DNA from 2 places in the Glutamicibacter sp. NPDC127525 genome. Region 2 is predicted to be linked to the other one. Evidence: predicted binding sites of a transcription regulator. Region 2 holds the regulator's gene; the other holds the start of a gene.
What was found. The regulator Rex, encoded in region 2, represses fermentation and respiration genes when NADH is low (regulators of the CRP and FNR family bind a similar motif). The targets are predictions, from matches to a motif close to CTTGTGAANNNNTTCACAAG.

Region 1: ACFVHU_RS00850 (glyceraldehyde-3-phosphate dehydrogenase) is a predicted target of Rex. The motif match lies at 2,750-2,769, and genes of this name have one in related genera.

What each region holds. Positions count from the first base shown of each region.
Region 1 covers NZ_JBHXVN010000001.1:191,619-207,610, forward strand. The annotation lists gene ACFVHU_RS00835 (YaaA family protein) at 1-717, opposite strand, end outside; gene ACFVHU_RS00840 (dihydrolipoyl dehydrogenase family protein) at 835-2,277, shown strand; RNA gene rnpB (RNase P RNA component class A) at 2,350-2,705, shown strand; gene ACFVHU_RS00850 (glyceraldehyde-3-phosphate dehydrogenase) at 2,925-4,382, shown strand; gene ACFVHU_RS00855 (winged helix DNA-binding domain-containing protein) at 4,705-5,751, shown strand; gene def (peptide deformylase) at 5,764-6,336, opposite strand; gene ACFVHU_RS00865 (acyl-CoA dehydrogenase family protein) at 6,361-7,509, opposite strand; tRNA gene ACFVHU_RS00870 (tRNA-His) at 8,343-8,418, opposite strand; gene ACFVHU_RS00875 (hypothetical protein) at 8,420-8,761, shown strand; gene ACFVHU_RS00880 (DapH/DapD/GlmU-related protein) at 8,751-9,314, shown strand; tRNA gene ACFVHU_RS00885 (tRNA-His) at 9,412-9,487, opposite strand; gene orn (oligoribonuclease) at 9,646-10,257, opposite strand; gene mptB (polyprenol phosphomannose-dependent alpha 1,6 mannosyltransferase MptB) at 10,493-11,992, shown strand; gene mptB (polyprenol phosphomannose-dependent alpha 1,6 mannosyltransferase MptB) at 11,998-13,473, shown strand; gene ACFVHU_RS00905 (VanZ family protein) at 13,540-14,634, shown strand; gene ACFVHU_RS00910 (DUF2637 domain-containing protein) at 14,765-15,535, shown strand; gene ACFVHU_RS00915 (GTP pyrophosphokinase family protein) at 15,620-15,992, shown strand, end outside.
Region 2 covers NZ_JBHXVN010000001.1:1,122,237-1,138,228, reverse strand. The annotation lists gene ACFVHU_RS05365 (TrkH family potassium uptake protein) at 1-1,040, opposite strand, end outside; gene ACFVHU_RS05360 (acetoin utilization protein AcuC) at 1,246-2,415, shown strand; gene ACFVHU_RS05355 (metalloregulator ArsR/SmtB family transcription factor) at 2,511-2,954, shown strand; gene gdhA (NADP-specific glutamate dehydrogenase) at 3,145-4,488, shown strand; gene ACFVHU_RS05345 (helix-turn-helix domain-containing protein) at 4,745-4,969, shown strand; gene ACFVHU_RS05340 (30S ribosomal protein bS22) at 5,109-5,207, shown strand; gene ACFVHU_RS05335 (HAD family phosphatase) at 5,310-6,116, opposite strand; gene ACFVHU_RS05330 (glutaredoxin family protein) at 6,179-6,424, shown strand; gene ACFVHU_RS05325 (redox-sensing transcriptional repressor Rex) at 6,452-7,126, shown strand; gene ACFVHU_RS05320 (DUF3824 domain-containing protein) at 7,233-8,009, opposite strand; gene ACFVHU_RS05315 (histidine phosphatase family protein) at 8,183-8,845, shown strand; gene ACFVHU_RS05310 (TlpA disulfide reductase family protein) at 8,882-9,475, shown strand; gene ACFVHU_RS05305 (cytochrome c biogenesis CcdA family protein) at 9,484-10,239, shown strand; gene ACFVHU_RS05300 (cytochrome c biogenesis protein ResB) at 10,239-11,867, shown strand; gene ccsB (c-type cytochrome biogenesis protein CcsB) at 11,860-12,924, shown strand; gene ACFVHU_RS05290 (PLD nuclease N-terminal domain-containing protein) at 13,191-13,634, opposite strand; gene ACFVHU_RS05285 (DUF4229 domain-containing protein) at 13,535-13,978, shown strand; gene ACFVHU_RS05280 (1,4-dihydroxy-2-naphthoate polyprenyltransferase) at 14,112-14,996, opposite strand; gene ACFVHU_RS05275 (AMP-binding protein) at 15,072-15,992, opposite strand, start outside.

The DNA of each region.
Region 1 (15,992 bases), 930 kb from region 2:
GTCTTCGATGAGGGACGCTTCCCACTTGGTCTGGACCAGTTCGAGCAATTCTCCAGGGTTTTCCGGTGCGACCGGTTGCTGGACCAGGAAACCGGCGACCTCGCCACGGGTGTGCTTGGCAAAGTGCGAGACCACCTTCGGGGTCCCATTGCGCATCTGGAAGACGTTGACCGCAACGGTGTTGCCATTGGCCGGCTTGTAGGCGGCCGCATAGGTGCTCGACCGCGCGTCAACGATCAGCTGGTCGCCGGCCACCGCATCCAGCACCGGAGCCAGGCGCTTCTTCCACCAGGTGGCCAGCTTGCCCAGCGGCTCGAGCTTGACCGACATGGATAGGCGGTAGGGCGGAATGCGATCGCCAAAACGCACGGCACCCCACAGGGCGGAGATCACGATGATGGATTCATCGGCGCGCCGCTGCGCCGCTTCGCCCAGGCTCGCGTAGTCCAGGGCCTCGAAGAGCACGCCCGAGTAGATATCGTGCGCCTTGGCTGCGGGCTCGGTGTGCAGATTGATATTCCGCGCTACTTCCTTGGCCAGCGACGCTCCGACTCCCAGCAGGTCCATGGCATCTTCGCGTGCTGAGACTTCAGCAAGGGCGTCAAGCACCAGGCGGCGTTCCCCGGAAAGCTCCGGAAAAGACAGATCCTCGATTTCGAATGGAGAACCTTCGGCGTGGGCGGTCTTGCCTTCGGAAGGCGGCAACAAAATAAGCACGCTTTCCAGCTTATCGGAGTTCACCTGATCTTCTGCCCAGGGCATGTACCCGCAGCGCAGATCTGGCTAGGCTGAACCCACGACCCAGCAGCGCTTCACGCAGAGCAAGGACAAAACATGCCCCAGCAGATCTCAAGAGCTAGCCAAACTGCCTCCGGGCAGCACTGCGATTTCGACGTGATCGTGATCGGCGCCGGGCCGGCCGGGGAGAACGCTGCCGACTATGCCACCCGGCAGGGCCTGAAGGCGGCCATCGTCGAATCCGAGCTGGTGGGCGGGGAATGCTCGTACTGGGCATGCATGCCTTCCAAGGCCCTGTTGCGCAGCGGCGATGCGCTGCGCGCGGCACGCCGGGTTCCCGGTGCCCGCGAAGCGGTGACTGGTGCGCTGGATCCCGAGGCGGTGCTCGCGCGGCGTGATGCCTTCACCAGCAACTGGGATGACGCCGGGCAGGAACAGTGGCTGCGCTCGGCCGGCATCGAGTTGATCCGCGGGCGGGCGCGGCTTTCCGGGCGCGGCCTGGTGCAGGTGGAGGGCCGGGAGTACTGCGCCCGGGCCGTAGTCCTGGCCACCGGCTCCACTCCGGTTCTGCCTGGGATCGAGGGTTTGGCTGAAGCCAGGCCGTGGGGCACCCGGGAAGCCACTGCGGCCAAGGCGATCCCGCCGAGGCTGGCCATCATCGGTGGCGGAGTTGCCGGGGTGGAGCTGGCATTCGCCTTCGCCTCCCTCGGATCCAAGGTCACCATCCTTGCCCGCGGTCAGCTGCTGGGCCGCGAAGAGCCGTTCGCCGGCGAGCTGGTGGCCCAGTCGCTGGCCGAGGCCGGGGTAGTGGTGCACCAGGACACCACGCCGTTGCAGGTCCACCGCGATGAGCGCGGGATAGCCGGCCTCCAGCTGCCCGGAGGATCCCTCCTGGAAGCCGAGGAAGTGCTGGTCTCCACCGGGCGGCGGCCGGAGATCGGGAACCTGGGACTCGAAGCACTCGGGGTGGATCCGTCCCGGCGGCTGCAGGTCGATGACACGATGCTCGTGGCGGGCACCGACTGGCTCTACGCCGTGGGGGATGCCAGCGGGCGCAGCCCGCTGACCCACCAGGGCAAGTACCAGGCCAGGGCCGCGGGCGAGGCCATTGCCGCGAGGATCAATGGAACCGGGGTTCTCGATGCGCCTTGGGGCAGGCATGCGGCCACGGCGGACCACCATGCGGTGCCGCGCGTGGTCTTCAGCGATCCGCAGATCGCCGCGGTCGGACTCACCGAACGCCAGGCCCGCGACGCGGGTTTGCAGATCTCGGTTCTCGAGCACGATCTGGGTGCGGTGGCCGGGGCGAGCCTGCACGCCGACGGGTATTCCGGGCGGGCCAAGCTGGTGATAGACCAGGCGCGTTCGGTGATCGTCGGCGCCACTTTCGCCGGCCAGGATGCCGCGGAACTGCTGCATGCGGCCACCATTGCGATTGTCGGCGAGGTCAGCCTGGACCGGCTGTGGCATGCGGTCCCCGCCTATCCGACGATCAGCGAAATCTGGTTGCGGTTGCTTGAGGCGCAGCGGTTCGGGTGAAGCCGGCTGTGATCGAATCAGCGTTCGGAAGTGGTCCGCAGGCCGCGCCCAACGCATTAGACTGGTAGTGAATGGGATGGCCAGACGGTTGCGTGGCAAGCAATTGCCCCGAGGAACGTCCGGGCTCCGCAGAACAGGGTGGTGGGTAACGCCCACTCGGGGTAACCCGCAGGCTAGTGCCACAGAAAATAGACCGCCAGGTTTTCCTGGTAAGGGTGAAACGGTGGTGTAAGAGACCACCAGCACCCCAAGTGATTGGGGTGGCTAGGTAAACCCCACTCGGAGCAAGGTCAGACAGACTGCGTTATGAGGGCTGTTCGCCCCATGCAGTCGGGTGGACCGCTAGAGGCTGCCGGCAACGGCAGTCGTAGATAGATGACCGTCCCGCTTCGGCGCGACAAAACCCGGCGTATCGGCCATCCCATTCACACTCTTCCTTCCTGCGATTGCGCCGGCATCAGCCCTTAGTGCGCTGGTGAGATGATTCACAGTCCCCGATCCTCAGTTTTTCTGCGCACGGTCTAGAATGGATCATGTACTTACGAGGATGATCCTGTTACCTCGTGCCACCGCAAAAGCAATGGTGCTTCCCACGGTGCCAACCGACTTTATGGATCTGCGAGTCGGCTGAATTGGAAGGATTTTCTGTGACCCAGCAGTCTGTCGTTGCCCAGCAAGAATGGAGCGGGCGCGAAGAGCTCGCCGAGGCCATGATCCCACTGATCGGACGTCTGTACCGCAAGAATAATGTGGTGACCTCCGTCTACGGCCGCAAGCTGATCAACCAGTCCGCCATCGACATCATCAAGGCCCACCGCGTAGTGCGCCGCATCGATGGCGAAGAGCTCGACCTGAACGACACCAAGGCCATCCTGGATGCCATCGAGGCCCTGAACGTCGGTTCGGTAGCAGTTGACCTCGGCCGCGTGAACAAGAAGTTCAAGGAATCCGGTTCCGCTGATCTGAACGCCTTCCTGGCCGATGAATTGGGCGAGAAGGTTGGCCAGGCCGGCGCAACCGACGCTGAACCCCAGGACGTTGTCCTCTACGGCTTCGGCCGCATCGGACGCCTGCTGGCCCGCATCCTGATCGAGCGTGGCGGCTACGGCCTGCGCCTGCGCGCCATCGTGGTCCGCAAGGGCTCGGATGACGACATCGTCAAGCGCGCTTCGCTGCTGCGCCGCGACTCGGTGCACGGCCGCTTCGAAGGCTCGATCACGGTCGACGAGGAAAACAGCACCATCCTCGCCAACGGCACCCTGATCAAGGTCATCTACTCGAATGACCCGACCACCGTCGACTACACCGAGCACGGCATCGACAACGCCATCGTGGTGGACAACACCGGCCGCTGGCGCGATGAGGCCGGCCTGTCCCAGCACCTGGCCGCCAAGGGCGTTTCCCGCGTCCTGCTGACCGCACCGGGCAAGGGCGATCTGAAGAACATCGTCCACGGCATCAACGATTCGTGGATCACCGCAGAAGACAAGATCGTCACCGCTGCCTCGTGCACCACCAACGCCATCACCCCAGTGCTCAAGGCCCTGAACGACAAGTTCGGTGTCACCCACGGGCACGTCGAGACCGTTCACTCGTTCACCAACGACCAGAACCTGATCGACAACTTCCACAAGGGCGAGCGCCGCGGCCGTTCGGCAGCGCTGAACATGGTGATCACCGAAACCGGTGCCGCCAAGGCAGTGGCCAAGGCCCTGCCGGAGTTCGAAGGCAAGCTGACCGGCAACGCCATCCGCGTACCGACCCCGGATGTCTCCATGGCGATCTTGAACCTGAATCTGGAGAACGGGACCACCAAGGAAGAGCTCAACGCCTACCTGCGTGAAACCTCGCTGACCTCCAGCCTGCACAAGCAGATCGACTACATCGATTCGCCTGAGGTTGTCTCCACCGACTTCGTCGGCTCGCGCCGCGCCGGCATCGTTGACGGCCTGGCCACTATCGTGTCCGGCAAGAACGCTGTCGTCTACGTTTGGTACGACAACGAGTTCGGCTACTCCTGCCAGGTTGTGCGCGTCATCGAATCGATGGCCGGCACCCACCCGGCTGCAGTGCCTGCAGTGAAGGCTGAAGCCGTCACCGCCTAGGACCTCGCTGCTTGCAGCTGAAGGGACCATCCCAACGCATTGCGCGCTGGGATGGTCCCTTTTGCTATTCCATCCGGGTGGCACGAAGCCCTCCAAAGGACCTTCCGGGTCCAGGGGGCCAACGAGAACCAGTACCTGGCCAGCACCTCTCCAGCAAAGTCCAGGCAGGTCTCGACCTTTGCGCGCATCCGGGCGTGGAGGTCCGCTTGAGCCTGCGCCGTCCCTGCGTCAACGGCGGCTGCAGGTGCGCCGCTTCGCGGGCATCTCTGGACCCCCGCACTGCTAGGCTTTAGGCCATCAAGCATTGGATCGAGGTTGGTTAATGGACAGTACCCGGACGCTGGCGGCGCGCATGGCGAGCCAGCTGCTACTGGAGCCGGCAGAATCCGTACTGCAGGCCGCAGAACACATGCTCGCGTTCCAGTCCCAGGACTTCGCTGCAGGACGCTACGCGCTGGCTCAGCGCTCCGCAGCGCAAGAATCCCGCCAGCAAGTCGATGCGCTCTTCAGCGAAGGCCGGCTCGTGCGGTCATGGACCATGCGGGGCACGCTGCATATCTGCTTGGCCGAAGATGCGCGCTGGATGACTCGCGCAACACGTGAACGCACCTTGCGCTCCTCGGCCACACGGATGCGGGGACTGCAGATCGGCACCCAGGACATTGACCAGGCAGCTGGCATCATCAGCGCGCATCTGCAGGAGCACGGGCAAGCCAGCCGCTCCGCGCTCTTCAAGGCACTGAACCAGAATGGAATGGAGACCGGCCAGCAGCGAGGACTGGTTATCCTGCAGGTCCTCGTCCTGGACGGGTTGATCTGCCAGGGGCCCATTCCACAAGACGCGAAACTCATCGCGCAGGACTTCGTGCTCGTGGATGAATGGATTGCAAGTCACCGGGAACCAGGAGATCCGTTGGCGCAACTCTTGCGCCGGTACCTGCACTCGCATGGGCCAGCTACCCTTCGCGACGCAGCCTGGTACACGGGACAGACGCTGACCACCATGAGAACCGCCGCAGAAGCACTCGGCGGCTTGCTGTCCAGCGCAGGAAGCGATGAGCGCGGGGAGGGCTACTGGGTCATCGCCGGCAGCCGCGCCCACCGGGAGCTTGAAGCGATGGAGCCCACCGGGCTGCCACTGCGCCTGCTCGGTCCCTTTGACGAGTACTACCTGGGCTACGCGAATCGCACGCTGGTAGCCGACGAGCAGATGGCTGCGCAGATCCTGCCCGGCAAGAACGGCATGTTCCTGCCCTTCTGGCTAGAACAAGGCAGGGCTTCGAAGCTCTGGAACGCAGAAACAGCGCCCACCGGCAAAATCGGTGCGGCGCTGCATCAGCGGTATCTGGACTTCAAGACTGCCCGGTAGGCGGCGGGAGGCCTAGTGGCCGAATGGATCCTCATCGGTACCCGGCAACCAGGTGTTGCCAGGCACGCCCCAACCCAGAGCCTTCTTGGCCTTCTTCCACTTCTTCTCCCAGCGTGGCTGCAACTTGTCCACGTAGAGGTAGCCATCAAGGTGGTCGTACTCGTGCTGCATGATGCGCGCGAACCAGCCGTGCGCTTCGAAAGAGATCGGATTGCCGAACTCGTCGAAACCCTCCACCTTCGCATAGTCGGCACGCTGCAGCGGGTAGTTCAACCCGGGCACGGACAAGCAGCCCTCGGAGTCGTCATCAGCATCTGCGGGAGCCTGCGACACCTTTGAAAGCGTCAGCTTGGGGTTGATCACTACGCCCCGCTCGGGAGCATCGTCCTGGTCCGCGAAGACGTAGGTGAACATGCGCAGGCCCAAACCGATCTGCGGAGCCGCCAGGCCCACGCCATGCGCTTCATCCATGGTGAGGTGCATATCGGCAACGAGCTCGCGCAAGGCGCCATCAAACTCGGTGACCTCCACCGCACGCTTGTGAAGTACAGGTTCTCCGTAAACAGTGATCTGCCGAATAGGCACGTGATCGGTTCCTTTCAAAAGTGCTTAGAGTGCTCGTCCAATAGTTTCACGCATGATCTCGCTTGTGCCACCAAAGATGGTCAGCAAGCGGGAGGCAGTGAAGGACTGGGCAATCGGGTACTCCATGATGTAGCCATAGCCGCCATGCAGCTGCAATGCCTGATCGGAAAGCTTTTTAGCGCTCTCACTAGCCCAAAGCTTGACCTCGGCAGCCTCGGAAGGATCCAGCTCGCCGTCGTTGAATGCCAGGACGGCCCGGTCCACGAAGCTCTGGGTGACATGCGCCTCAGTCTTCAGGTTAGCCAGTTCGAAACGGGTGTTCTGGTACTCGGTCAGCGCCTGGCCAAAGGTCGAGCGGTTCTTCGCATGCTCCAGCGCCTGCTCGAAGGACGCGGTGCAGATCGCCGAGGCAGCCACGGCAATAGCCAGACGGGCCTGGGGAAGCTGCGCCTTGACATGGGCCAGGCCCTGTCCAGCCTCGCCAACAAGATCTGCAGCTGAGACGCGGACATCGTCGAAGAACAGCTCAGCGGTATCAGAAGCCCGCAGCCCAATCTTGTCGAAGGGGCTGCCGTTGGTGTACCCCTCGGAACGCTCGACCATGAACAGCGAGAATGACTGCTCGCCCGCCCGTCCGCTTTCGCCATCGGTGCGCGCAAGCACCAGAGCGGCATCGCCAAACGCAGCATTGCCGATGAAAGTCTTCTGGCCGCTAATCAGCCAGTCATCGCCATCGCGGACTGCCTTGGTGCGCACCGCGCGCAGGTCAGACCCAGCGCCAGGCTCGGTAAACGCGCAGGAGGTAATGGTGGAGCCATCGACCATGCGTGGAAGCCACTTGGCCTTGAGCTCGGCAGAGCCGTAGGAGAGCAGGTACGGCAGCACCAGGTCGTCGTGCAGGTGGAAGGCCAAGGCTACGGACAGATGCCCCGAACGCACGAGCTGCTCATCAAGCACTACACGGAAGCGGTAATCATCGATGCCCATGCCACCGAACTGCTCAGGCACTGCAAGACCCAGCAGGCCGTTTTCACCGGCAGACTGCCACACCTCGCGGGGGATCTGATGATCCTTTTCCCACTGAGCGTATTTACCGGAAATCTCCCGGGCGTTGAATTCCGTAGCCAGTTCACGGAACTGCTCGTGGTCCTCTTCAAAGAGCGCGCGTTTCACAGGGGGAGTACCTTTCGGTGGATGGAACGAAGGCATAAAGCTCACTGGCTTGCCGAAGTACATCATCCATTATGGTCGCTCAGGCCAATGCGTGCCTATTCGCCAGGGCAAACAACGATTCAAGTCACTAGATAACGCAAAAAGTCTCGAAAAACACGGGGGTAGACCCCAAAACACAACGCATTCGAACATAGTTTCGAATCCGTGTTCCTAGCCACCGAAATATGACTTAACACCGCATCCGGGCAGCACTGCGCTCGCCGGCAGGTTCGAACTGCCTGTTCAATCGGTCCTGTCGGCGACGAATCTGCAACCGGCATCCGTGCGTGATGGCGTTGGCTTCACCGGAGACAGTGATACTTCGAATAGGGGCCTAGGGGAGGCAAGTGGCTCGTTATGCAGGGGCGCGCAGTGCCAATGATGCAACTCTGGACTGTCCCGCGGGTTGCGGATCACTCCACGCGAAATCGACCCGGTTGCCGCTTGATGGAATCTGTTTGTTTCGAGACTGCTGGCAGGGTTGCGTGCGATCGCGTCGAGGCGCCCGACCTGTGCCATGGAAGCGATCTTTTCGGCGTCGGCAGGGTGCCTGGGCATCTGGTGGTTCCATGCGGTGGCCATTGCCGGCGGTGTGAAGGCGGGTTGGCGGCTAGCGGCGCGATGCTGAACGCCGTGTCGGATTCGCTGGCGGGGACTGGTGGCGAGTGCCTCTGGATTCCAGATGTTCGGTCTGGAATCAACGAGGCCCGGTGCCTTGCTGATTGCGCTTCAAGGCGTCGGAAACGAGAAAAGACCTGGTTCGGAATTTCCATTCCGAACCAGGTCTTTCGATCTGGGGTGAGTAACGGGGTTTGAACCCGCGACCTTCTGGACCACAACCAGACGCTCTACCGACTGAGCTATACCCACCATGTCTACTTCGTTACTAGTCAGAAGCTGTAGTGCTCATGATCTCGTACCGGGCAACGAGAAATACTATACACGTATCCAGGCCGGAAATACCAATTCGCATGGAGCCATTTCCGGGATTGTGACGGGATGCTCATTATTCATGGCCGTGGGGCTGTTGCTCGCCGCTGAACTGCCTCATGAGATGGATCCCCGTGCCGTGATCACGCCTTTGCCAGCAGTACTTGCGGGAAATGCTTTGCTGCAGGTGCAGGGCCCGACGATGCTAGGCATCGACGGTGGAAGCCGATATAGTTTGAGCCACCGTGAAGAATTGATGATGGGGGGAATTCTTGGGCATTGACGATCTTCTGGAAGCCTTGAATGCTGGCCAGAGAATTACCGCCGGTTCGCCGCTGCATGCGCTCATGCATAGCACAAGCCAGGACGCGCTGCGCATTTGCGCGGAGCTGAACGACGGCTACCGCAGCCCAGGGCAAGTGCGGGATTTGCTGCGGCAGCTGACCGGAACGAACGTTGACGACTCGGTGGTGCTATTCCCGCCGTTCAACTCGGAGTTTGGCCGCAATATCGAACTGGGGAAAAACGTCTTCATCAATGCTGGCTGCAAATTCCAGGACCAAGGCGGCATCAGTATCGGGGATGAGTGCTTGATTGGGCACAACGTCGTTGTGGCAACACTTAATCACGATCTTGAACCTGCTCGGCGGGCGGATATGATTCCGGCTCCAGTGATCATTGGGCGCAACGTCTGGATTGGCGCGAACGCGACCATACTTTCCGGTGTCACGATCGGCGAGAACGCAGTTGTCGCTGCCGCCGCGGTCGTAACGAAAGACGTACCTGCCGGCGCTGTTGTGGTTGGCTCGCCAGCCAGGGTGGTGCGCACGGTCTAATTCTGCGGCTCGTCAGCTGAGCGGCGGCGTTGCCAGGCGTGCGGGTAAAGCAAAAGACTCGATCCGGAACTTTCGTTCTGGATCGAGTCTTTGTCTCTGGGGTGAGTAACGGGGTTTGAACCCGCGACCTTCTGGACCACAACCAGACGCTCTACCGACTGAGCTATACCCACCATGTTTGCTTCGTTACTAGTCAGAACGCTTTTGCGAACCAATTCCGTATCTGGCAACGAGAAATACTATACACACAATTCCGCGCTTGATGCCAATCGGAAGGCCCCTGGGGCACTGTGCAGTGCATCACCAATGCGCCGGGGCCTTCGTTTAGCGGTTAGCCGGCGCTTTCGGTGATCCCGGCGGCGATCTTCCTGGCCTCAACGGAGGTTGGTCCCGGCGCCGGCACCATGATGGCGTCGCGGTAGTAGCGAAGCTCGTTGATCGAATCCTGGATGTCGCCCAGTGCGCGATGGTTGCCGGTCTTGGCTGGAGCGCCGTAGTGCGCCTTGGGGAACCAGCGGCGGCTCAGCTCCTTCAAGGTCGACACGTCGATAATGCGGTAGTGCAGGTGCTCAATGACCTCGGGCATATCGCGTGCCAAGAAGTTCTTGTCGGTGCCCACCGAGTTGCCGCCCAGCAACGCCTTGTTCGGCTCCGGAACGTGCTTCTTGATGTAGTCGACCACCAGGCGCTGGGCTTCCTCCATGGAAATGCCGTTCTCCAGCTCGGGCAGCAGGCCGCTAACCACATGCATATTGCGAACGAAAACATCCATCTGCGCCAGAGCTGCCGGCTCGGGCTTGATGACTACCTGGATGCCCTCGTCGACGATCTCCAGATCGGAGTCGGTAATGAGCACTGCTACTTCGATCAATGCGTCGTTAACCAGATCCAAGCCGGTCATTTCGCAATCGATCCATACAATTTTTTCTGAGTTACTAGCCACGTAACCAATCTACACTTCAAGCAGCGCTGTGGGGGAGCGCACCCTCGTCGCACGGCGGAAGGACAGTGTTTCAACCGGCCTGGACGCGTGCTCGATGCTAAAATCATCTGAGATTTCCGGCTGTTGAATTGCCTGCTTGCAAGGGTGCGGCACATGCGACGCTGGCTTAATTACTCTCGAACTCATGTCCGTTACAGCCCGAGGTGTCAGTGTGTCAGCCAGCAAGCCAGCAGCAGTGAGCTCCCCGCCCTACGCTGGAGTGAATAGGACCCTTCTCAGCGGCGTCATCGGTTCCTCCCTGATCCTTTTCGGATCCTTCGGTACCGGGTGGCTGGCCAGCGTATCCCCGCTGAACCGCGACCCGTTCTTCATCATGCTGCGCACCGAACCCGCCGGCGTGATCACCTGCGTGATCCTGCTGGCCCTGGGTTGCTGGGTCCTCTTCCGTTCCTGGTGGCGCCTGGGCCAGAAGCTCAAGGGCTGGGGCGAGGGTTCGCTGAAGGTGGTCCGCCGTGCGGTCTGGCTGTGGAGCATCCCGATGTTCGTCACGTTGCCGATCATGAGCAGGGACGTGTTCGCCTACATCGGCCAAGGCCGGCTGGTGGATGCCGGGCAGGATCCTTATGTTGACGGAATATCCTCGCTGAATAACTGGTTCCAGCTCGGTGCCGACACCATGTGGGCGCAGGACGGCACCCCTTACGGCCCGCTCTACCTGAGCATCGAATTCCTCGTGGTCAAGCTGACTGGCCCTTCGACCGACGCGGCGGTCCTGGCCTTCCGCGCCATTGCATTCATCGGCGTGCTGCTCTGCCTGCGCTACGTGCCCAAGCTTGCCGAACTGCACGGTGTCTCCGGGGCCAAAGCCGCCTGGATGACCGTGGCGAACCCGCTGTTCCTGGTGAACTTCGTGGCCAGTGCGCACAACGATGCCCTGATGACCGGCCTGTCGGTCTGGGCTGTCTACCTGGCATGCAAGCGCTACGGCTTCTGGGCCATCGTGGTGCTGGCGGCCTCGGTGGGGGTCAAACCGATTACCCTGGTACTGCTGCCGTTTATCGGCCTGCTCTGGGCAGGGCCTAACGCGGCCTGGCCGCGCCGCATCCTCTACTGGTTCTACACCGGCATGATCTTCCTGGCCCTGATGACCGTGGTTGGGTGGCTCAATGGCTACTGGTTCGGTTGGCTGAAGGTCATGCTCTTCACCGGTACCGGATACTCCATCTTCTCCCCGGTAGGCATTGCGGTCATCGCGCTGAGCGGGCTGGTCTCCGCCATCGGGCTGTCCACCGAGTGGATCCTGCCCGCGGCCAAGCTCTTCGGCCGCCTGGTCGGCGTAGCCATCGCCTTTGTCTTGATCTTCCGCGGAAAGCACTCGCACCTGGTGCAGCGCATGGCCATCGCCTTCGCGGCGATTGTCGTGCTCTCCCCGGTGATCCAGCCGTGGTACCTCCTGTGGCTGCTGCCGTTCTTCGCCGCGACCGGCCTGCGCGATGACTGGCAGATGCTCTGGCTGCACCTGACCACCATCTTCTTCCTGGCCTACCAGGCCGCTGACCAGATCTTCGTTTGGCAGTTCCTGCAGGATTCCCTGGTTCCACGCGTCCAATTGATTTCCTGGGGCATCTCCATCGCCTGCGCCCTGTACCTTGTCTTCTTCGATCCGAAGACCAAGAACATCTGCGCTGATCTGCTCAGCTCGACCAACTGGCTGAAGAAGAGCAAGAAAGCCTAGTGGCAGTGGAGCAGCCGAAGCTGGCACCGCAGCGCGCAAGCCTGCGGTCACTATCATGGCAAGGGTTCACCGCCTCGGCCATGATTACCGTCGCCTCCTGGGGGATCGGCTGGTTCCCGCGCAACCAGCTGTCCCCGCTGGCACGCAGCGGCTTCTTCATAGAATTCCGAACCGAAGTGCCAGGTGTCATCAGCTGCATCGTGCTGATGGCCGTGGGAATTGTCTGGTTGACCCGAACCTGGATCCTGGCCCGGCCATGGGTCCAGGCTGCCGGTGAGATTACCGGGCGGGAACTGGCCCGCGTGCTGGCCATGTGGTCTGCTCCGCTGATGCTCAGCTTCCCGATCCTCAGCCGCGACGTCTACTCCTACCTGGCCCAGGGCCGCATGCTGCACGCCGGCAAATCCCCGTATGCCGAAGGCGTGTCCGCGCTTCCGGGCTGGTTCGATGGCGGATCCGACAGCCTGTGGGCGCAATCGCCCTCGCCCTATGGCCCGTTCTTCCTCGTGCTCGCCCGCATCATCTACTTCGCCTCCAACGGCATTCCCGAAATCGGCGTGGGCCTGCTGCGCATCATTGCCGTGCTCGGTGTCTGGGGCTGCTATCACTTCACTGCGAAGCTGGCGCAGAAAATGGGGCAGAGCGCCAACTGGGCCAACTGGGCCATCGTGGGCAATCCGCTGTTCCTGCTGACCATGATCGGCGGCGTCCACAACGACGCGCTGATGATCGCCGGTGTCTTCAGCGCCTTCGCCTATGCCTACGACCGCCGTCCCATGGCCGCCACGATGGCGCTGGCCATAGCCGTGTCGGTCAAGCCGATCGTGCTGCTGGCGCTGCCTTTTATCGGCTTGGTCCTGCTGGGCAGGAGCCCGTCGATGCGCGAGAGGTGGAAAATCTGGGCCAAGGTCTCAGCACTCTCCCTGACCTGGCTGCTTTTGATCGGTGCGGTCACCAACCTCTGGTTCGGCTGGCTGCTTGCCATGTTCACCGCGGGAGATGCGGCGTTCCCGTACGCTCCCGTGGGACTGATCGGCTGGTCCCTGAGCAATCTCGCTGGCATATTCGGCGCCGATATCTCCTTGGTGAATGCCATCGTGGTGGGCGTCTTCCAGGTCATCGCGCTGGCCATTGTGGCGCGCCTGGCGCTGGCCAAGGACACCTCCAGCCCGGTGCGCCTAGCGGCGTGGGCGCTCTCGGCGGTGGTGCTGCTGGCTCCGATTATCCAGCCGTGGTACATCCTGTGGCTGATGGCGCTGTTCGCCATTTCGCACAAGGTGTCCTGGGGATCGGAAAAGCTGATGATCTATGTATCCAGCCTGATCCTGGTGGCGGTTTTCGTCGACCAGCTCTCCATCGAGCAGTGGCACTCGGCCTGGCTGATGAAGACCCTGGCTGGCGTGCTCGTAGCGGGCTTGTTCATCGGCCTCTTCACTGCCGATGCCAGAACCAGGCAAGTGCTGCGCGGGCCGAAAGCATAGCCAAGGTCACATTCTGCAGCCCAGCTTTCTCCCGGAAAATTCCGCTTAGATAGAAATATGCAAACAATGTTCTGGCCAGCGGCAATCGCCATTCTCGGCGGCGCCCTCTTCTTGGCGTCCGCCGGCGTTTTCCTGCTGGCCGTGCAATACCGCCGGCATGGACGGTTGTCCTGGCGCCGCACCATTACCACCGCAACCGCAGCGGTCTACGGATTCGGCCTCTTCAGCTACACCATGCTTCCGCTGCCGGCCACGCGCGACGAATTCTGCCGTCCCGGAGTGGCCATCCCGCAACTGGTGCCCGGCCGTTTCGTCGACGACTTCAGGGTGGCCATCGTGGAGCGCGGGCTGAGCGGCTTCGCCACCAGCTTCACGCTGTGGCAGGTGCTGTTCAACATCATCTTGTTCATGCCCCTGGGCATCTTGGCCGTGCGCTGGCTGCGCGGCAACATTTTCACCGGCGTCTTGCTGGGCTTCGCGGCCTCGTTGGCCATCGAGCTGACCCAGTACACCGCTATTTGGGGGTTGTACACCTGCGCCTACCGTGTGGCCGACGTCGATGACCTGATCACTAACACTGCCGGCGCGCTGCTGGGTGCGATGATCGCCTACCTTCCGATGTTCCGCTTCCTGTCCGGTCCGGTGGAAGCGGACGCGGCCAACGCGCCGGCGCGGCCGGTCACCCGCGCCCGCCGCGCACTGGCCAACATCTTCGATGCAGGCTTCACCTCGGCCGTGCTCTTCGTCATCGGCGCTGCACTGGAACTGCTGGAGCGCTTGGGCGCCCCGGAGTTCGGCCAACAGTGGATGAACTTCTGGCTTCCGCTGCTCGTGGTCTTCTGCGTCTTCTGGCTGCCGAGCCTGGCGCCGGGGCGGGCCACCCTCGGCCAGCGCTGCGCCTGGCTGATGCTCACCGACGGGCAGGGGCAACCGGCTCCGGCGGGCCGGGCCTTGTTGCGCAGCCTGCTCGGATTTGGCGGGATTAACTTCCTCTTCCAGATTTCCACCAGCATGGTCGACTTCACGCCCTACCCGCTGCTGAACATGCTCGTTGTGATCTATATCGCGATCAGCGCCTTCTACTTCATCTTCGAGGCGAATCACCGGGGGCTGGCCGGAAAAATCAGCGGTACCGGTTTCATCGACCGTCGCGCCCTTTGATCCAAGGCACCCCAGCACCGCAAGGCGCACGCTAAAATGGAACGCGGTGGTCTGCGCCTGGGGTGCGGTCCAGCAAACTCGCGTTTGAAGACATACCGATAATTCCCAAAAGTTAGGTCTGCTCAGCAGCATGGAAGATAACAAACCAGAGGTCCCGGCCGAACCGCACCGCGCCGTCCTAGGCACGGCCGTAGGCGCGACGGTCCTCATTGCCATCGGCGCATTCGTGCTCTCGTTCGCTGCATTGACCGACCTGGCCGAGCGCTCGGGCATCAGCCCGCGCCTGGCCTGGATCTGGCCAATCATCATCGACGGCATGATCGTGGCCGCCACCGTGGCCATCGTGGCCCTGAACGGCTTCCATCGCAAGGCCATGATCTACCCGTGGTCGCTGCTGTTCTTCGGTGCGATCGTTTCCACTGCGGCGAACTCCACCCACGCAATCTTGACCGTGGACTCGATCGAAAACGGAGTGCCGCCGCTGGTTTCCGCGCTGGTTGCCGCCATGCCGCCAATCGTCTTGCTGGCCATCACCCACCTGACCGTGCACATGTACCAGAAGAAGTCCGAAGCCGCGAAGCTGCGCGCTGAGCTGGAATACAACGAAGAGCGGGAAAACGCCGAGAAGTACGGCGTCGCTTATGATGATGGCTACAACGCTGCGCTGACCGACACCAAGACCGCCGAGGAAGAACGCCTTTCGGTCCTGGAACAGGATCACCAGGACGCGCTGGCCCGAGCCCGCGCCGAAGGCATCGCGGCCGGCCGATCGGACTCGAAGGTCACCCCGATCAAGCAGAACGCGCAGCCAGCCAAGGAAACCAAGCCTGCAGCGCAGAAGAAGACCGAGGACAAGGCGCCATTGTTCGACGACATGGCTAAGCGCCTTTCCCGCCCATAAGGGCCGTCGCCGCACCCGGCTGGCGCCAGGGCATGAGCATGAGGACAGCATTTTCAGGAACGCTTTAGCATCCAGGAGGCATCAATGATGGATCCGGCGCAGGGCCAGGCGAACGACGAGTTCTCCGAACAGATTGCGGCCGCCGTTGAGCAGTACAAGTCTGTGACCGGCGAACTCAATACCGTCATGTCGGCCATGAAGGCGAAGATCCGCCGGTTGTTCGCGAATTCCGAGGTGCAACCGCTGTTCATTACCGGCCGGGTGAAATCGCCGCAGTCCTTCGCGGCCAAGGCCTCGCGCCGGCTGCAGGAAAGTTCCGAGACCGCCCCGGTGCTGGAATTCCCCAACCCGCTGCGCGAAATCCACGACATGGTGGGCATCCGCATCATCGTGATGCTGCCCCATGAAATCCAGCAGGTGGCCAGCCTGATCAAGTCGCACCGCGACTCCTTCGACT
Region 2 (15,992 bases):
GTGACCTTGATGCCGCCAGCAGTAGAAGCTGAACCGCCACCGGCGAACATCAATGCGTCGGTCAACAAGATGGTCACCTGGTGGATGTCGTTCTGATCCACCAGGTTGAAGCCGCCAGAACGGGTCATGGTGGAGGCGAAGAAGCCATGAATGAGCTTGTCGCTGATGGATAAGCCGCCGATGGTCTTGGGATTGGCCCATTCGAAAATCAGCCACAGGAAGGATCCGGCAAAGAGCAGGATGGTGGTGGTGAGCATGGTCAGCTTGGTGTGCAGGTTCCACTTCTTCATATTGAACTTGTGCGCCAGCAGCACCATGATCACCGGGAAACCCAAGGAACCGGTGAACACGCCGGCCATCAATGGGCCCAGGATCCACAGGTCGGTTTCGTAGGGAACCAATCCGTCGGAGTGCGGGGTGAAGCCTGCATTGTTGAAAGCCGAGACGGCATAGAAGATTCCATGCCAGATGGCGGACAGGACGCTTTCACCCAGAATGTAGAAGCGCGGGATCAGAAAGAGCGCGATGACCGCCTGCAGGCTGATCGCTGTGAGGATCACGATGCGCAGCAATGAACTTACTTCACCCAGGGCTGAGGCTCCAGAACTGTTCATCGAATTCTGCGCCATCAGCTTGGCTCGCACGCCCAGCTTGCGGGATACCGCCAGGGACATGATGGAGGCCAGGGTCAAAATGCCCAGGCCGCCCATGAACGTTGCGACCAGCATGATCAGCTGACCGGCGAATGACCAGTGCACAGCGGTGGAGACGGTCGTTAGGCCAGTAACGCAAACTGCCGACACAGCGGTGAATAATGCGTCATGCAGCGCGGTGGCTTCCCCCGTGGCCGAGGAAAACGGCGCCGCGAGCAGGGAGGTGAACAACGTGATAGCCAGCAAGAAGGCGCCAAGAGTCAAGCGCGCGGGGGAGCGCACGGTGAAGTCCGCAACTGCGATGCGAACGGTCAGCCATTTCTTGCGTCGCTGTTCGCGCATTTCAGCTGCCCGGGCGCTGGGGCCCGATGCACTGGCTGTGCTCATTTATTACTCGCCGTTTCCTGGGGAACAGTTCTTTGCCATGAGGATTTGAAGTCCTTCTAGTAATTTACGCGTTTCCACCGCTAAACGCTTGTGTTGCCCGGCTAAAGACCCGACAAGCCGCGCAAACTGCCATGAATTCATGAGTTGGGTCACTATCGGGTAGCCTGAAATCGTGTTAGATCCGCAGCATGCCCCACGGCCCACCATGGTGATGTGGGATGAAGAGTATCTGAAGTACAAATTCAGCGACTGGCATCCCATGCACCCTTCACGGCTAGAACTGACCTATCGACTCAGCGATGAGCTGGATATCTTCGATGCGCCGAACGTCACGATACAGGCTCCGGATATTGCCGACGATGCGGTCATCGGCTCCGTCCATGACCAGAGCTATATCGATCAGGTGCGGCGGGTGAGCCAGGATCCAACACTCGTTGCCGAAGAATTCGGCTTGGGCACCGAAGACGACCCGGTATTCGCCGGGATGCATGAAGCCGCCGGGCGCATTGTTGGCGGTTCGGTAGCAGCGGCCCAAGCCATCATGGACCAAGAGGTGGTCCGTGCGGTGAACTTCGCCGGCGGCATGCACCACGCCGCGAAAAGCAAGGCCAGCGGTTTCTGCATCTACAATGACGCTGCTGCCGCGATCCATCGCATGCTGGAACAGGGTGCCCAACGCGTGGTCTACATCGATGTGGACGCGCATCACGGGGATGGCACCGAGTCGATCTTCTGGGATGACGAACGCGTGCTGACCATTTCCATCCATGAATCCGGGCTGTCGCTGTTCCCCGGTACGGGATTCGCCAATGAAATTGGCGGCAAGAACGCCGAAGGCAGCGCAGTAAATGTTGCTCTGCCGGCAATGACCGGGGACTCCGGGTGGATGCGTGCCTTCCATGCGATCGTTCCGCAGCTGGTACGCGCCTTCAAGCCCGAAATCATCGTCTCCCAGCACGGTTGCGATGCGCACCGTGATGATGACATGACCAACTTGAAGCTGTCTGTTGATGCGCAACGCCAGGCGGCCCTGGACATATCCCAGTTGGCAGATGAGCTGTGCGAAGGCCGGTGGCTGGCTACCGGAGGCGGGGGATACAACGTCACCGCCGTCGTGCCGCGTACCTGGACCCATCTGACGGCTATTGTTGCCGGCAAGCCGGTGCCGTTGCGTACCTATGTTCCCGAGACCTTCCGCCGCTACGTTCTGGAAAGGTACGGCCGTGCCATGCCTTACCTCATGGGCGATGACGCCCAGCTGTGGTGGCGCAATTGGGAAGTCGGCTATGATCCGGCCGATCCGGTAGACCGAACCATCATTGCTACACGCAAGGAGATATTCCCGCTTTTCGGGCTCGATCCATGGTTCGACTAGCCTCGCATGGCTGCGGCCAACGGAGACAGAGGCGAGACCTCACAGCATTTTAGGCATGGAAATCGATTGCCAACCGTTCATATGCCGTTAGGGTTATGTGTGTGGCAATTGATGAAGTGTTTTCGGCGTTGGCTGAACCAACCCGACGAAAGATAATAGAAGCGCTCAAGAACGAGCCGAAAGCAGTGGGCACTCTGGTCACTGAACTGGAGATCTCGCAGCCGACTGTTTCCAAGCACTTGAAGGTGCTGCGCGAAGCTGAACTCGTGAGCATGGCCGCTGCCGGGCAGCGGCGCATCTACAGCATTGATACCTCAGCGCTGGAAGATCTCGTGCGCTGGTGCGCCGATTTGGTACCTGCCCAACTGGAGGGCCAGGAGCTGGCAACCACGCAGGCCGAAGCCGAGGGGCAGCTGGCAGCGGTATCGAATCCAACGGCTCAGCAGATCGGTCGGCGCGTTGGCCAAGGCCTGGAACAAGTTACTGGACGTGCGCAAGAGTTTTTCGAGAAACTTCCGCGGTTCGGGCGTCGGCGCTAGCTCTTGTCCAGTCTTCGGCGCTGCAACCGTGCAATATGGTCAATCTTTTAAGTTACGCGCGCAATCCTGTTTTATAACATGAAAATTTTGTTCAGAATGCCCAGCATGGCATTCTCGTGTGCGGGGCAGTGACGCCGGCAATGAGGCCCCTTGTGCGCCTGTGCCTGCCCCAAGTGATGAGGAGAAAAACTTGGATAAGCACTTAGCGACGATTCGCGACGAAGTCTTCCGCCGCAATCCCGGCGAAGCAGAATTCCACCAGGCCGTCACGGAAGTATTCGACAGCCTTGAAGCTGTATCGGTCAAGCATCCTGAATACGCCGAAGCCGCAATCCTGCAGCGTTTGTGCGAACCTGAACGCCAGATCATCTTCCGAGTGCCATGGGTTGACGACGAAGGCCGCGTGCAGATCAACCGCGGCTTCCGCGTTGAATTCAACTCGGCTCTGGGCCCATACAAGGGCGGTCTGCGTTTCCACCCATCGGTTTACCTTGGCATCGTCAAGTTCCTGGGCTTCGAACAGATCTTCAAGAACTCCCTGACCGGCATGCCCATCGGCGGCGGCAAGGGCGGCTCGGACTTCGACCCGCGCGGCAAGTCCGATGGCGAAGTCATGCGCTTCTGCCAGTCCTTCATGACTGAGCTCTACCGCCACATTGGCGAATACACCGACGTGCCAGCCGGCGATATCGGCGTTGGCGGCCGCGAAATCGGTTACCTCTTCGGCCAGTACAAGCGCATCACCAACCGCTACGAGTCCGGTGTGCTGACGGGCAAGGGCTTGAGCTGGGGCGGTTCCCTGGTTCGCCCGGAAGCCACCGGCTACGGCGCAGTGATCTTCACTGAAGAAATGCTCAAGACCCGCGGCCAGACTTTCGATGGCCAGCGCGTGGTCGTTTCCGGTTCGGGCAACGTGGCAATCCACGCCATCGAGAAGGCGCAGGCACTGGGAGCGAAGGTCGTTACGGCTTCCGACTCGGCCGGCTTCATCGTTGACGAGGGCGGCATCGACCTGGATCTGCTGCGTCAGATCAAGGAAGTTGAGCGCGGCCGCATCTCCGAGTATGCCGAACGCCGTGGCACCAAGAAGGTGAAGTACGTTGCCGGTGGCAGCGTCTGGGACGTTGCAGGCACCGTGGCGCTGCCCTGCGCAACCCAGAACGAATTGGGCGCTGAGGCCGCAAAGAAGATGGTTGCTGCTGGCACCATCGCAGTGGCCGAAGGCGCCAACATGCCTACTACCGCTGAAGCGACCTCGATCTTCCAGGATGCAGGGGTGCTCTTCGGCCCGGGCAAGGCAGCCAACGCTGGTGGTGTTGCTACCTCCGCTCTGGAGATGCAGCAGAACGCCAGCCGCGATGCATGGAGCTTCGAGCACACCGAGCGTCGCCTGACTGAGATCATGGTCGGCATCCACACCAGCTGTGCTGCTACTGCAGACGAGTACGGCATGCCGGGGAACTACGTCGCCGGCGCCAACATCGCGGGCTTCGTGAAGGTCGCAGACGCAATGCTCGCACAGGGCGTCATCTAATAATCTGCAGCGCTGCAATCCGCGTGAATTCATTGGGGACCCGGTGAAATCACGCGGATTGTCTCGTTCAGGCATCAAAAAATGTGATTCAGATGGTCACGTGTGTGTTTCGTGATGCAAAAGTTACAAAAGTGCGATTAGACTAGTACAAAGCGAACGTGAACCTGAACCGCCGATGTTGATCCAAAGTCGTGTAAGTTCATCTTCGCTAAATTAACGCGACGAATAAGAGATCAGCGTCAGGAGAATATCCCGCATGACGGATAAACAGAATTTTGCCGGAGCCCGTTTCATGACTGTGGCCGAAGTGGCCGACATGATGCGCGTTTCCAAAATGACCGTTTATCGGCTGATCCACGCCGGTGATTTGCCTGCTGTTCAGTTCGGTCGCTCCTATCGCGTTCCGGAAAACGCCGTGGAATCATATCTGAATGCCGCGGCCATTGATCCGCAGCACGGTACCGGTTCTTACGGTCGATAGTCCGCGCGATGGTCAGAGCATGACCGAAAAGCGGGTAATCTGTTAAGGAACGTTTAACGTCCGGTCAACCTTGTCCTTGGGCTCGCGCGCAAGCAGGCATTTGGGGTTGACGCATTTATTTAGTTTGTGAGGAACCACTATGGGCTCTGTTATCAAGAAGCGCCGCAAGCGTATGTCGAAGAAGAAGCACCGCAAATTGCTTCGTAAGACCCGCCACCAGCGTCGTAATAAGAAGTAAATCTACTTCTGAGCATTTGCCGCTTGGCAATCATCGCCACCGCTTCACAGTGAAACTGTTGAACGGTGGCGATTGCTTTATCCAAAGCCGCCCAGCGCCGGCCTAAGAGCCGGAACGGCGCAGAATGGACCGTCGCGCCGCCCAGAGCGCACCAAGCACTCCAGCGGCCTTCAGGCCTAGTTTGGCGGCTCGCTGGCCGGTGCGGAAATCGTAGACCTGCCAGCCGCGGCGCTTGGCGTAGGCGCGAAGCCGCGCATCGGGATTGATGCATACGGGGTGTCCCACAGCTTCAAGCAAGGGAACATCATTGTAGGAATCCGAGTATGCCCATGATTTCGACAGCGAGATGCCGCGAGCCTTCGCCAGGGTGCGCACCGCTTGCGCTTTTTCCGCAGCGTGCAGGATCGGGCTGGCCAGCGCTCCGGTGTAGAAACCGTCTTCGCTGGCCACTACAGTGCCCAATGCACCGGTAAGTTCGAGACGTTGCGAGATGACATTCGCCACTTCCAGGGGAGTGGCAGTGACTAGCCAGACTTCACGGCCCACCGTCCGATGCTGGCGAGCAATGGCTACCGTACCGGTCCATAGCTTGGGTTCGATGTATTCGTCATAGATCTCGTTGCCGATCTTCTCGATCTCGGACACCGGGATCCCTCGGACCATCATCAACGCACGGTCGCGAATCTGGTGAATGTCCCCTAGGTGCTCACCGCGCGCGGCGAAGCGCAACTGCTTGAGCGCGAACCAGAGGATTTCGCGGAATTGGAAGAAGCGGCGCTCATGCAGTTTCCGGGCCAGCAGATACAGCGATGCACCGCGCACAAGGGTGTTATCTACATCGAAGAAAGCGGCGACCGTGTCCGGAGCCAGGGCGGAATTCGGGCTGGGGTGATGATCGATGGAAGACATTTGATCCAGTTTATTTCATTGCCAAGTTTAAGGGCGGTTACGGCTCGTGAGATTATAGGCAGGTGAGTACTTTGAATCAGATCCAGCTGTTGGTTCGAGAAGGCTGCCACCTGTGCCAGGCCGCACGCGCAACCGTGGCCGAGGTGACTGGCCGGTTGAATATGGAGTTTTCCGAACTGGATATTGACCAGCACCCTGAATTGCTGGCCAAGCACCACGAGGAAGTGCCGGTTCTGCTGATCAACGGAGAAGTCCGCGACTTCTGGCACATCGACGCACAGCGTCTGGAACGACTACTGAGCAGCTAGCCGCTGCCGAATAAATGAAAATGCGTTGTGCTCTTCAAGAGCACCGAAAAGTGCGGGAGAACGAAGATGTCAGAGCTTGAAGCCCGGGTCCTGCCTGAGGCCACGCTGGCTCGACTGACCCAGTACTTGCGCGCGCTGAACGCCTTGGAAGCCCAGGGCCTGGAACGCACCAGTTCCGGGGTGCTGGCCAAGGAAGCTGGAGTGAACCCCTCCATCCTGCGCAAAGACCTTTCCTGGTTGGGTTCCTACGGAACCCGCGGGGTGGGCTACGTGGTCCGCGAACTGGCAGAACATATCAGCCGCACCCTCGGCCTGAACCAGGACTGGCGTGTGGCCATCCTCGGCGCCGGTAACCTGGGGCGCGCGCTCAGCGGATATGCAGGCTTCAGGACTCGTGGCTTCAACGTCAAGGCGATCCTGGATATCGACCCCGCACTGGTCGGCAGCCCGGTCGGCGAGCTGCACGTGGAAGCGATCGCGGACTTGGCCGCAGTGGTTGAACGCGAAGAAATCAACATCGCTGTTCTGGCAATTCCGGGCGATGCTGCGCAGGACCTGGTCTACGAACTGGCCGCGCTTTCGGTCCGCTCGGTGCTCTCGTTCGCACCGATGCCGCTTCGCGTACCCGCGGGCATGAACCTGCGGCGCGTTGATCTTTCCACTGAATTGCAGATCCTGGCATACCTCGCCGTTCAAGGCTGAAGCCGCGCAGACGAGAAAAGGCGTAGCCGCGTCATCCCTTGGGTGGATGGAGCGGCTACGCCTTTATTGTCCCTGCAGGGCCTCGCGAAGAGGCTCGGCCATGCGTTTAGCGGAAGCCGGCCAGGCGAGCCTGGCGGCGCTGCGCAATGTATTGCGAAGAAGGGCGCAACCAGGCGAAGACCACGCCTGCAATGCCCAACAAGATGCCCACAACGTAGACAGCGTTGATAATTCCGGCTTGAGTGTCAGCGAACATGCTGATCATTGGAACGATAGTCACCAGATTCAGCAGTGAAAGCGCACCGAGGATCGTGGCGATAATTCGCATGGCGCCCACGCCGCGGCCAACGAAGAAGCCCACCAGGAAATACAGGGCCAAGGTGATGATCATGGAGATAATCACGAAGGTCGACATCATGGAATTGACCTGGGCCATGAAGGCCTCAGGGCTTGCCATCATCTGTTCAACCAGTGGATCCTGCTCCATGCCCGGGGTGCTCTGCATCTGGTTCTGGAACTCTTCTTGCACCAGCGACCACTGCTGGCCAATCATGTTGGCCATCATGTTGGAGTTGGTCATCAGCCAGCTGGCGAGGGCACTGAAGATGCCCGCGAGCATGATCAAGCCAAAGGCGATAGCCAAGGTCCGTGGCCGCTCGGTCGGCGGCTGCACGCCGGCGTAACCTCCCTGCTGGGCATACTGGTCGTAGCCCGGTGCCTGCGGTTGCCCGTAAGGATTCGGATTCTGGCCGTACGGGTTCTGGCCGTACGGCGAGGGCTGCTGGCCGTAGGGGTTTTCGCCGTACGGGTTCTGCGATGAACCCTGGCCGGAAGGGCCCGGGTTGTAGGGCTGGCCCGGCTGGTTAGGATCGTTGTCGCTCATGATGCGTCCTTCTGGTCGAACTGTCTTATTGACTAAGCGTAGTGGCAGTCGATTGTGAGCAACCCCTCCGAAAGGATGGTTTTTCCATATGGGATTCCAATGCGTGTCCTGTGAATAGTTGACGGTGGCCACAATATGGCTAATTTGCACCGAATATTTGAGACACTGGAGGCATGCCTTTATCGACCGTCCATTTGTTGCGCCACGGGGAAGTTTTCAACCCTGACCGTATGCTCTACGGCAGGATCCCCGGCTTCGGGCTCTCGGAACTCGGATTCCAGATGGCCGATGGGGCAGGAGAATATTTTGCCAAGCGCCAAGCAGAAGGCGGCAACGTGGTGCGTCTGGTGGCCTCACCGCTCCTGCGAGCCCAGCAGACAGCCGCGCCGACCTCCAATGCTCTGGATCTGCAGGTCCACACCGACGAGCGGGTTATCGAAGCCGGCAACAAGCTGGAAGGGCTGTCCAAGGTTGCGGAGCACCTGCGTCAGCCGAAGTACTGGCCGCTGCTGGTCAACCCGCTGGAGCCTTCATGGGGCGAACCATATGCCCAGCAGGTTGCTCGCATGCGCCTGGCCATGGATGAGCACCGCAAGGCCGCCCTCGCCGAGCACGGCGAAGGAGCGGAAGTCATTATCGTCAGCCACCAGCTGCCGATCTGGGTTACGCGCCGCGCCGCCGAGAAGAAGCCGCTGTGGCACGATCCGCGCCAGCGCGAGTGCACCCTGGCTTCCATCACCAGCTTTGATTTTGAGGGAGACGAATTGGTCTCCGTGCGTTACACCGAACCGTGCCCCGAGCTGCTTGCCGGCGCGGCGAATATCCCTGGAGCCTAAAGCAAAATGACAGATCCTGTGCCTAATCCTCGCCACTTGAGCCGCCGCACCATGTTGCGTTCGCTCATGGTTGCCGCCGCCGTGGTGCCCTTGGCTGCCTGCAGCGGCAAGGAAGATGCGCTGACCGCGCAAGCAAACAGCGGCGACGGCAAGAACTACATCGCTGGCGACGGCGCCGTGGAAGAGTACGAAGTTTCCAAGCGCAGCGAACCGGTTGCCCTCAAGGCCACCACCTACCATGGCACCGATATCGACTTCACGCAGTGGCAGGGCAAGCCCGTAGTCATGAACTTCTGGTATGCCGCCTGCGCTCCGTGCCGCATCGAGGCACCGGATCTGAAGGAAATCGCTGAAGGCTTCGGCGAGAAAGTCGAATTCATTGGCGTCAACGTACGCGATGAAGCCGAAGCGGCGAAGGCCTTCGAGCGCACTTTCGAGATTCCCTATGAGTCGGTACAGGATACCTCCGGGGACATCCAGCTGGCGATGACCAAGTACGTCCCGTTGCAAGCGGTTCCATCCACCTTGGTGCTGGACCGCCAGGGCCGTGTCCGTGCCCGCGTGATCGGTGCCGTAGAGCCTGGCACCCTGAAGTCATTGATCGACTCCGCTCTGACCGAAGAGTTGTGAGCTGATCAGTGACCACTAATCCCTTTGCCGACATCGTCCTGGACGGGTCGTTGCTGCTGGCTGCCCCAGTAGCACTGCTGGCCGGGCTGGTCTCTTTCCTTTCGCCTTGCGTCCTGCCGCTGGTGCCGGGCTACCTCGGTTACGTCACCGGGTTGACTGGTGCGGATCTGAAGGAGCACCGGCGCGGCCGCGTGGTCTCCGGCGTACTGCTCTTTGTCCTGGGATTCTCCGTGGTCTTCATCGCAGCGGGCGTGCTTTTCAGCCAGGCCTCCGCGTGGCTCAGGTTCAACGGCTCCTGGGTCACCCAGGCATTGGGCCTGGTCGTGGTCTTCATGGGCATCGTGTTCATGGGCGGCTTCTCCTGGATGCAGCGTGACCGCAAGATCCACAGGAAACCGCCTGCAGGCCTGTGGGGTGCCCCGGTTCTGGGGCTGACCTTCGGCCTGGGGTGGGCACCGTGCATCGGCCCCACCTTGAGTGCGGTACTGATCATGTCCACCGGTGTGGACGCGAACGTAGGGCGTGGAACGCTCCTGACTGTGTTCTATTGCCTCGGATTGGGTTTGCCCTTCATCCTGATTGCAATGGGGTTGCAGCGCGGCATGCAGGCGCTGGCGTTCTTCCGCAAGCACCAGGTTTTCATCATGCGTTTGGGCGGGGTACTACTCATTGCCTTGGGACTGGTCATGGTGACCGGTCTGTGGGGAACATGGGTAGCAGAACTGCAAAACTGGTTTGCCAATGAAGTGAGGTTGCCAATTTAATGGCGAAACAACAACGGAATTCCAAGGGAACTGGCGACGCGCCTGCTCTGGGATTCATGGGTTCCATGCGTTGGATCTGGACCCAGCTGACATCGATGCCAACAGCCTTGTTCTTGCTGTTGCTGCTCGCCGTCGCTGCGGTACCGGGATCGATCTTCCCGCAACGCGACGCCAACCCCGAATCTGTAGCCCAGTACCTGGAACAGCACACCACCGCTGGTCCATGGCTGGATCGCTTCCAGATGTTCGAAGTGTATTCATCGGTGTGGTTCTCCGCGATCTACATCTTGCTGTTCGTCTCGCTGATTGGCTGCATCATCCCGCGTGTGAAGAAGCACGCCAAAGCCTTGCGCACCCCGCCGCCGAGGACCCCGGTGCGCCTGGAACGACTTCCCCAGTACAGCTCGCATGAAATTCTGGAAGGCGAGACGGATACGCCCGATGACCAGCAGGTCATCGAGGATTCGTTCAGGATCCTGAAGAAGCGCGGCTACCGTGTCGAGCGCCGCGAGGATGCCACCGGGGCCTCGGTTGCCGCAGAGCGCGGGTATACCCGCGAAATCGGCAACCTGCTCTTCCACATCTCGCTGATGGGCGTACTGGCTTCGGCCGCGATCGGCGGAGCCCTGGGCTACACCGGGCAGCGCGTGGTTGTCGAGGGGGAGACCTTCGTGAATTCGCTGGTGGCCTACGACTCCTTCACCCCGGGCACCGGCTTCAATGCCGATAATTTGCCGCCCTTTGCTGTGACGCTGGACAAATTCGACATCATCTTCGACCGCGAATCCGAATCGCATTTCGGACAGCCGCTGGACTTCACCGCCCACGTCAAGGTGCGCGAATCGCCCGATGCCGAGCCAGTGAAGCAGGAGCTGAAGGTCAACCATCCGCTGCGGATCAGCGGCGGTGACGTGTACCTGGTCGGCAATGGCTACGCCCCGGTGATCACCGTCAAGGATGGCAACGGCAATGTCTCCTATTCCGGCCCGGCGGTTTCCATTCCGCAGGATTCGGTCTACACCTCGATGTTCGTGCTGAAGGTTCCGGACGCCGAGCCATCGCAGCTGGGCTTCCAGGGCTTCTTGCTGCCAACCGCACTGGTGGATGAGAACGGCTTCGGCATCTCGGGCGATCCCAACGCCATCAACCCCCAGCTGCACCTGAACTCGTACTTCGGGGATCTGGGCCTTGACGACGGCAACCCGCAAAACGTGTTCGTGCTGGACACGGAGAAGATGGAACCGCTGAACAGCCGTGATTTGGATGCCGGCGGCATCATCCTCGAAGCGGGGCAGACCTACGAGCTGCCCGACGGCAAGGGCTCGATTACCTTTGACGACCTCAAGCGCTTCGTTGCATTGGACATCAATCATGACCCGGGCAAGCTGCCAATCGGCATTTTCTCAGGTCTGGCGCTGATCGGCCTTGCGGTCTCGCTGTTTACCCCGCGTCGCCGCGTCTGGGTGAAGCTGAAACAAGAAAACGGCAAGCGTAGTATCGAGTACGCACTGCTGGCACGTGGCGAGGATCCGCGTCTGGAACGCGAAGCTGCAGAACTACAGAAGATCTTTGACAAGGCTTGGCCATTGGCAAGCCAGGAGCAGAACCAAGGAGCAGTAAATGGATAACGCTGGGGCATTAGCGCCAATCAATGAAACGCTGGGTGAATACAGCCAGTTGTTCATGCTGCTGGCCGCCATGGTCTACGGAGTGGTCTTCATCATTTTCGCCTTGGACCTGGCAAAGACCAACAAGTCCATCAGCGAAATGGATTCCGAAGCGCTCAAGCGCGACGAGGAACTGCTGGTTAGCGCCGGCGGCGCCGTGGGCACCAAGCCCCGTTCGCGCCGGGGTGCCGCTGTGCGTGCCGACAACGTCGGCGAGCATATCGTGACCGACAAGATGGAGTACACGCAGTTGTCGGCCAAGCGCCCCACGGCTCGCATTGCCGTGGTGCTGATGTGGCTGGCCGCTGCCCTGCACGGCGGTGCCGTGGTTTCCCGTGCGATAGCCGCGCACCGAGTGCCCTGGGGCAACATGTACGAGTTCCTGTCCACCGGTGCATTCCTGGTGGCTCTGGTCTTCTTGCTGGTGCTGATCTTCAAGGACCTGCGCTTCATGGGATCCTTCATCTCCGGCCTGGTCACCTTGATGCTGTGCGGTGCCACCATCGGCTTCCCGACACCGGTTGGCCACCTCGTTCCTGCCCTGCAGTCGCCATGGATCGTCATTCACGTCTCCATCGCCGTCCTGGCGTCGGCACTGTTCGCCATCAGCTTCGCCATGAATGTGCTGCAGCTGGTACAGCATGCTCGCATGAACCGGCTGGCCGCTGGCCAGGACGACAAGCTGCCCTTCATGCGCGTGGTGCCAGGTGCCGGCGCATTGGAGAACTTCGCCTACCGCATCAACACCATCGGCTTCGTGATGTGGACCTTCACTGTCATCGCTGGTGCGATCTGGGCTGAGGCCGCTTGGAGCCGCTACTGGGGCTGGGATCCAAAGGAAGTCTGGTCCTTCGTGATCTGGGTTGTCTACGCAGGCTACCTGCACGCCCGTGCCACCGGTGGCTGGACGGGCCCACGCTCGGCCTGGTTGTCGATCATCGGCTTCCTGTGCGTGGTCTTCAACTTCACCATCGTGAATATCTTCTTCGACGGTCTGCACTCCTACGCCGGAGTCTAGTTCCTAAGAATCCAGCACTGCGAGCGGTTTCCCTTTAGCGGGGAGGCCGCTCGCAGTACTTTAAGCGTTCGTTGCAGGCCCTGGTACTCAAGTGCAGGGGCACAGACCGGCGCCTGCCCCCGTCCGCCCCTCCAGCGCCCGTAGAGGAAGCCCCGCGTCCCTGGCCGCCTGCAAGAGTGCCCGAAGTTTCCACGAGGCATGAAAAAGCCCAGCGGCGCTGGTACGCGTGCTGGGCTGGTTGCCGGGATCCCGGCAGTACTAGGGGGTTATTCGGTTTCAGACGAAGAGCTGTCGGTGCCTTCTGGCTTGTTCTTGCGTTCTGCACCTGGCTTCGGTTCCTTGGCCTCAGGCTTGGCTGGTTTCTCGCCATCGGCCTTCTGCACGTCTTCACGTTTAGTGAGGTCTTGCTCACGCGCTTTCGAGTCGGCTTCACGCTGTTGCTGGCGGCGCCAGACCTCCAGCTGGCGCAGGAAATCCTCATCGTCGTCCGGAGCCATGGACTTCTGCGCAGGGGTGCCATTTGACGCAACAGGGCGACCTAGGAGGAACCACAAACCGGCTCCGATTAGCGGAAGGAGGATGACGACCGCAATCCACGCAGGCTTAGGCAATGAACGAATGCTGCGGCGCTCTGCACGAGCGCATTCGATCAGGGTATAAATCGTCAAAGCAACCGAAACCACTGCGGCGAAAATCAATAAGCGGACCATGCTTCCATTCTAGTGATAATCCTGTTCACAGGTTCACCGGTAGAATTGAGACTATGCAGTTTGTGAAATATACCGTTATCCGCCTAGGCATATTCCTAGCCGTTTTCTTGGGCCTCTGGTTAGGTATGAAGTGGCCAATCTTCGTTTCCGGAATCATTGGCCTGGTCGTGGCCTTCGCGGTGGCCTACCTTTTCTTCAATAAACTTCGGCTAAAGGCGAACGAAGATATCCGCAACGCTTTCAGCAAGACCTCGGCAAACAAGACCAGGATGCAGCTAGCTGATGAAGCCGTTGAGGATGAATTCGACGAATCACAGCGCAAGCAGACCCCTGGCGCCGAGTAAATTTCCCCACGCAGGTTCACCTCGAACTGCATAGCCAGCCATTCACGCATGGCCGGCAGAACAATTAACGAGATGGGCTGGCCGGATCAATTGATCCGGCCAGCCCATCTCGTTTTTCCTTCTGCAGCGGTGGCTAGGCCAAAACCTCGATGGCGATAGCCAAGGAGAAGAGCACCGCATATACGACATTGACCATGCCGGTCTGCTTGAGCACCAGCACCAGCTTTGGCAGCTGCTGCTCGCGAAGCATCAGCAGCGATGGAGCCACTGCAGGAACGAAGGTGAGCAGGATCAGCCACATCCACGGGAAGGCGCTGGTGGCCAGCAAGGGGAGCAGGATGGCTACCGTCAGCATCAGCACGTAGCTCAAGCGGGCATTGTGTTCGCCAAGGCGCACAGCCAAGGTAATCTTTCCCACCTCTTTATCGGTAGGAATGTCTCGCACGTTATTGGCCATCAGCAGGGCGCAGCCAATCAGGCCGGTGCCGATGGCACCCCACAGCGAAGCCATGGTCAGCTGGTTGATCTGGGTGAAGGTGGTACCCAAGGTGGCGACCAAGCCGAAGAAGATGAAAACGTAAATATCGCCCAAGCCACGGTAGCCGTAGGGGTTCTTGCCGCCGGTGTAGCCCCAAGCGGCGAAGATCGCGGCGACGCCTACCAGCAGCAGCGGCCACGAGGAAGAAATGATGACCAGGACCAGACCGAAGATGGCGGCTAGCCCGAAGCAGCCGAAAGCGGCATTGCGCACGTTCTTCGGCTCGGTGAGCTTGGAACCGGTCAGGCGCAGCGGGCCGACGCGTTCGTCATCGGTGCCTCGGATGCCGTCCGAGTAGTCGTTGGAGTAGTTCACTCCGACCTGGAGCAGCAGGCCCACCAGCAGAGCCAAGACGAAACGGAACCAATGAACGGTTCCAGTTTCGCCCAGCGCGGCTGCGGTACCGATGACAACCGGGGCAATGACGATAGGCAAGGTGCGCAAACGCGCCCCAGAAACCCACTGGGAAAGTGTGGCCACTTTCTGTCCTTTCAGGGCAAGCGGAAACTCGTACCCTCTAGTTTCCCGCGATTAGGCGTGCAAGGCGAATCGAGACTAGTCGCGAACGCCTAGTTCTTCGATGACCAGTTGTCGATTGAACTTGCCATTAGGCAGCTGCGGCAAGCCAAGAGGGTAGTGGCGCACGTGCTTGGGCACCGCTTCCTTGCCCAAGGTCCGGCGCACCGCTTCGAAGGCATCGGCGGTATTGGTCGGGCCCGCATAGGCCAGGCCAACGCTGTGGCCCCATTGCGGATCGGGCACCGGGACCACGATTGCCTGCGTGAAGAATTCTTCCAGCAGCCCTTCAATCTTCGATGCCGAAAGCTTGATGCCCCCGGTATTGATCACATCATCGATGCGTCCAATGATCTTCAAGCGCTGTTTTTCAACGGTGCCCAGGTCATCGGTGACGTACCAGCGGACACCATCGCGTTCAATGAAGTGCTCGGCGGTGGCTTCGGGGGAGTTGGCGTATCCGTCGGCGAGCATGGGGCCGGCGACCCAGATGCGCCCCTCATGCGCTGCCAGCTGCACGCCGGGAAGGGCCGTGCCGTTGTAGACCAGGCCGCCGGAAGTTTCCGAGGACCCATAGGTCTGGAAAATCTTCAGCCCATGGTGTCGGGCGCTGACCAGCAGGTCCTTGCTGGCTCGCGCGCCGCCCAAGAGGATGGCGTCGAAACGCTTCAGCGCCTGCAAGGTTTCCGGCGCCGGGTTATCCAGCAGCCGGGCAAGCTGGGTTGGAACCAGCGAGGTGATCCGGCGGGAGTCGATCATTTGATTGGCGGCTTCGGTGAATGCCGTGGCCGAGAAGCTGCCCTCGGTGTCCATCACCACGGGCTTGGTGCCGGCGAACAATGAACGCGTCAGCACGCTCAGTCCCGCGACATAGTGCACCGGCAAGGCCAGCAGCCACTGGCCTTCGAAGCCGAGGAACTCGGCCGTGGCCTGCGCACTGGATGCCAACGCCGAAACGCT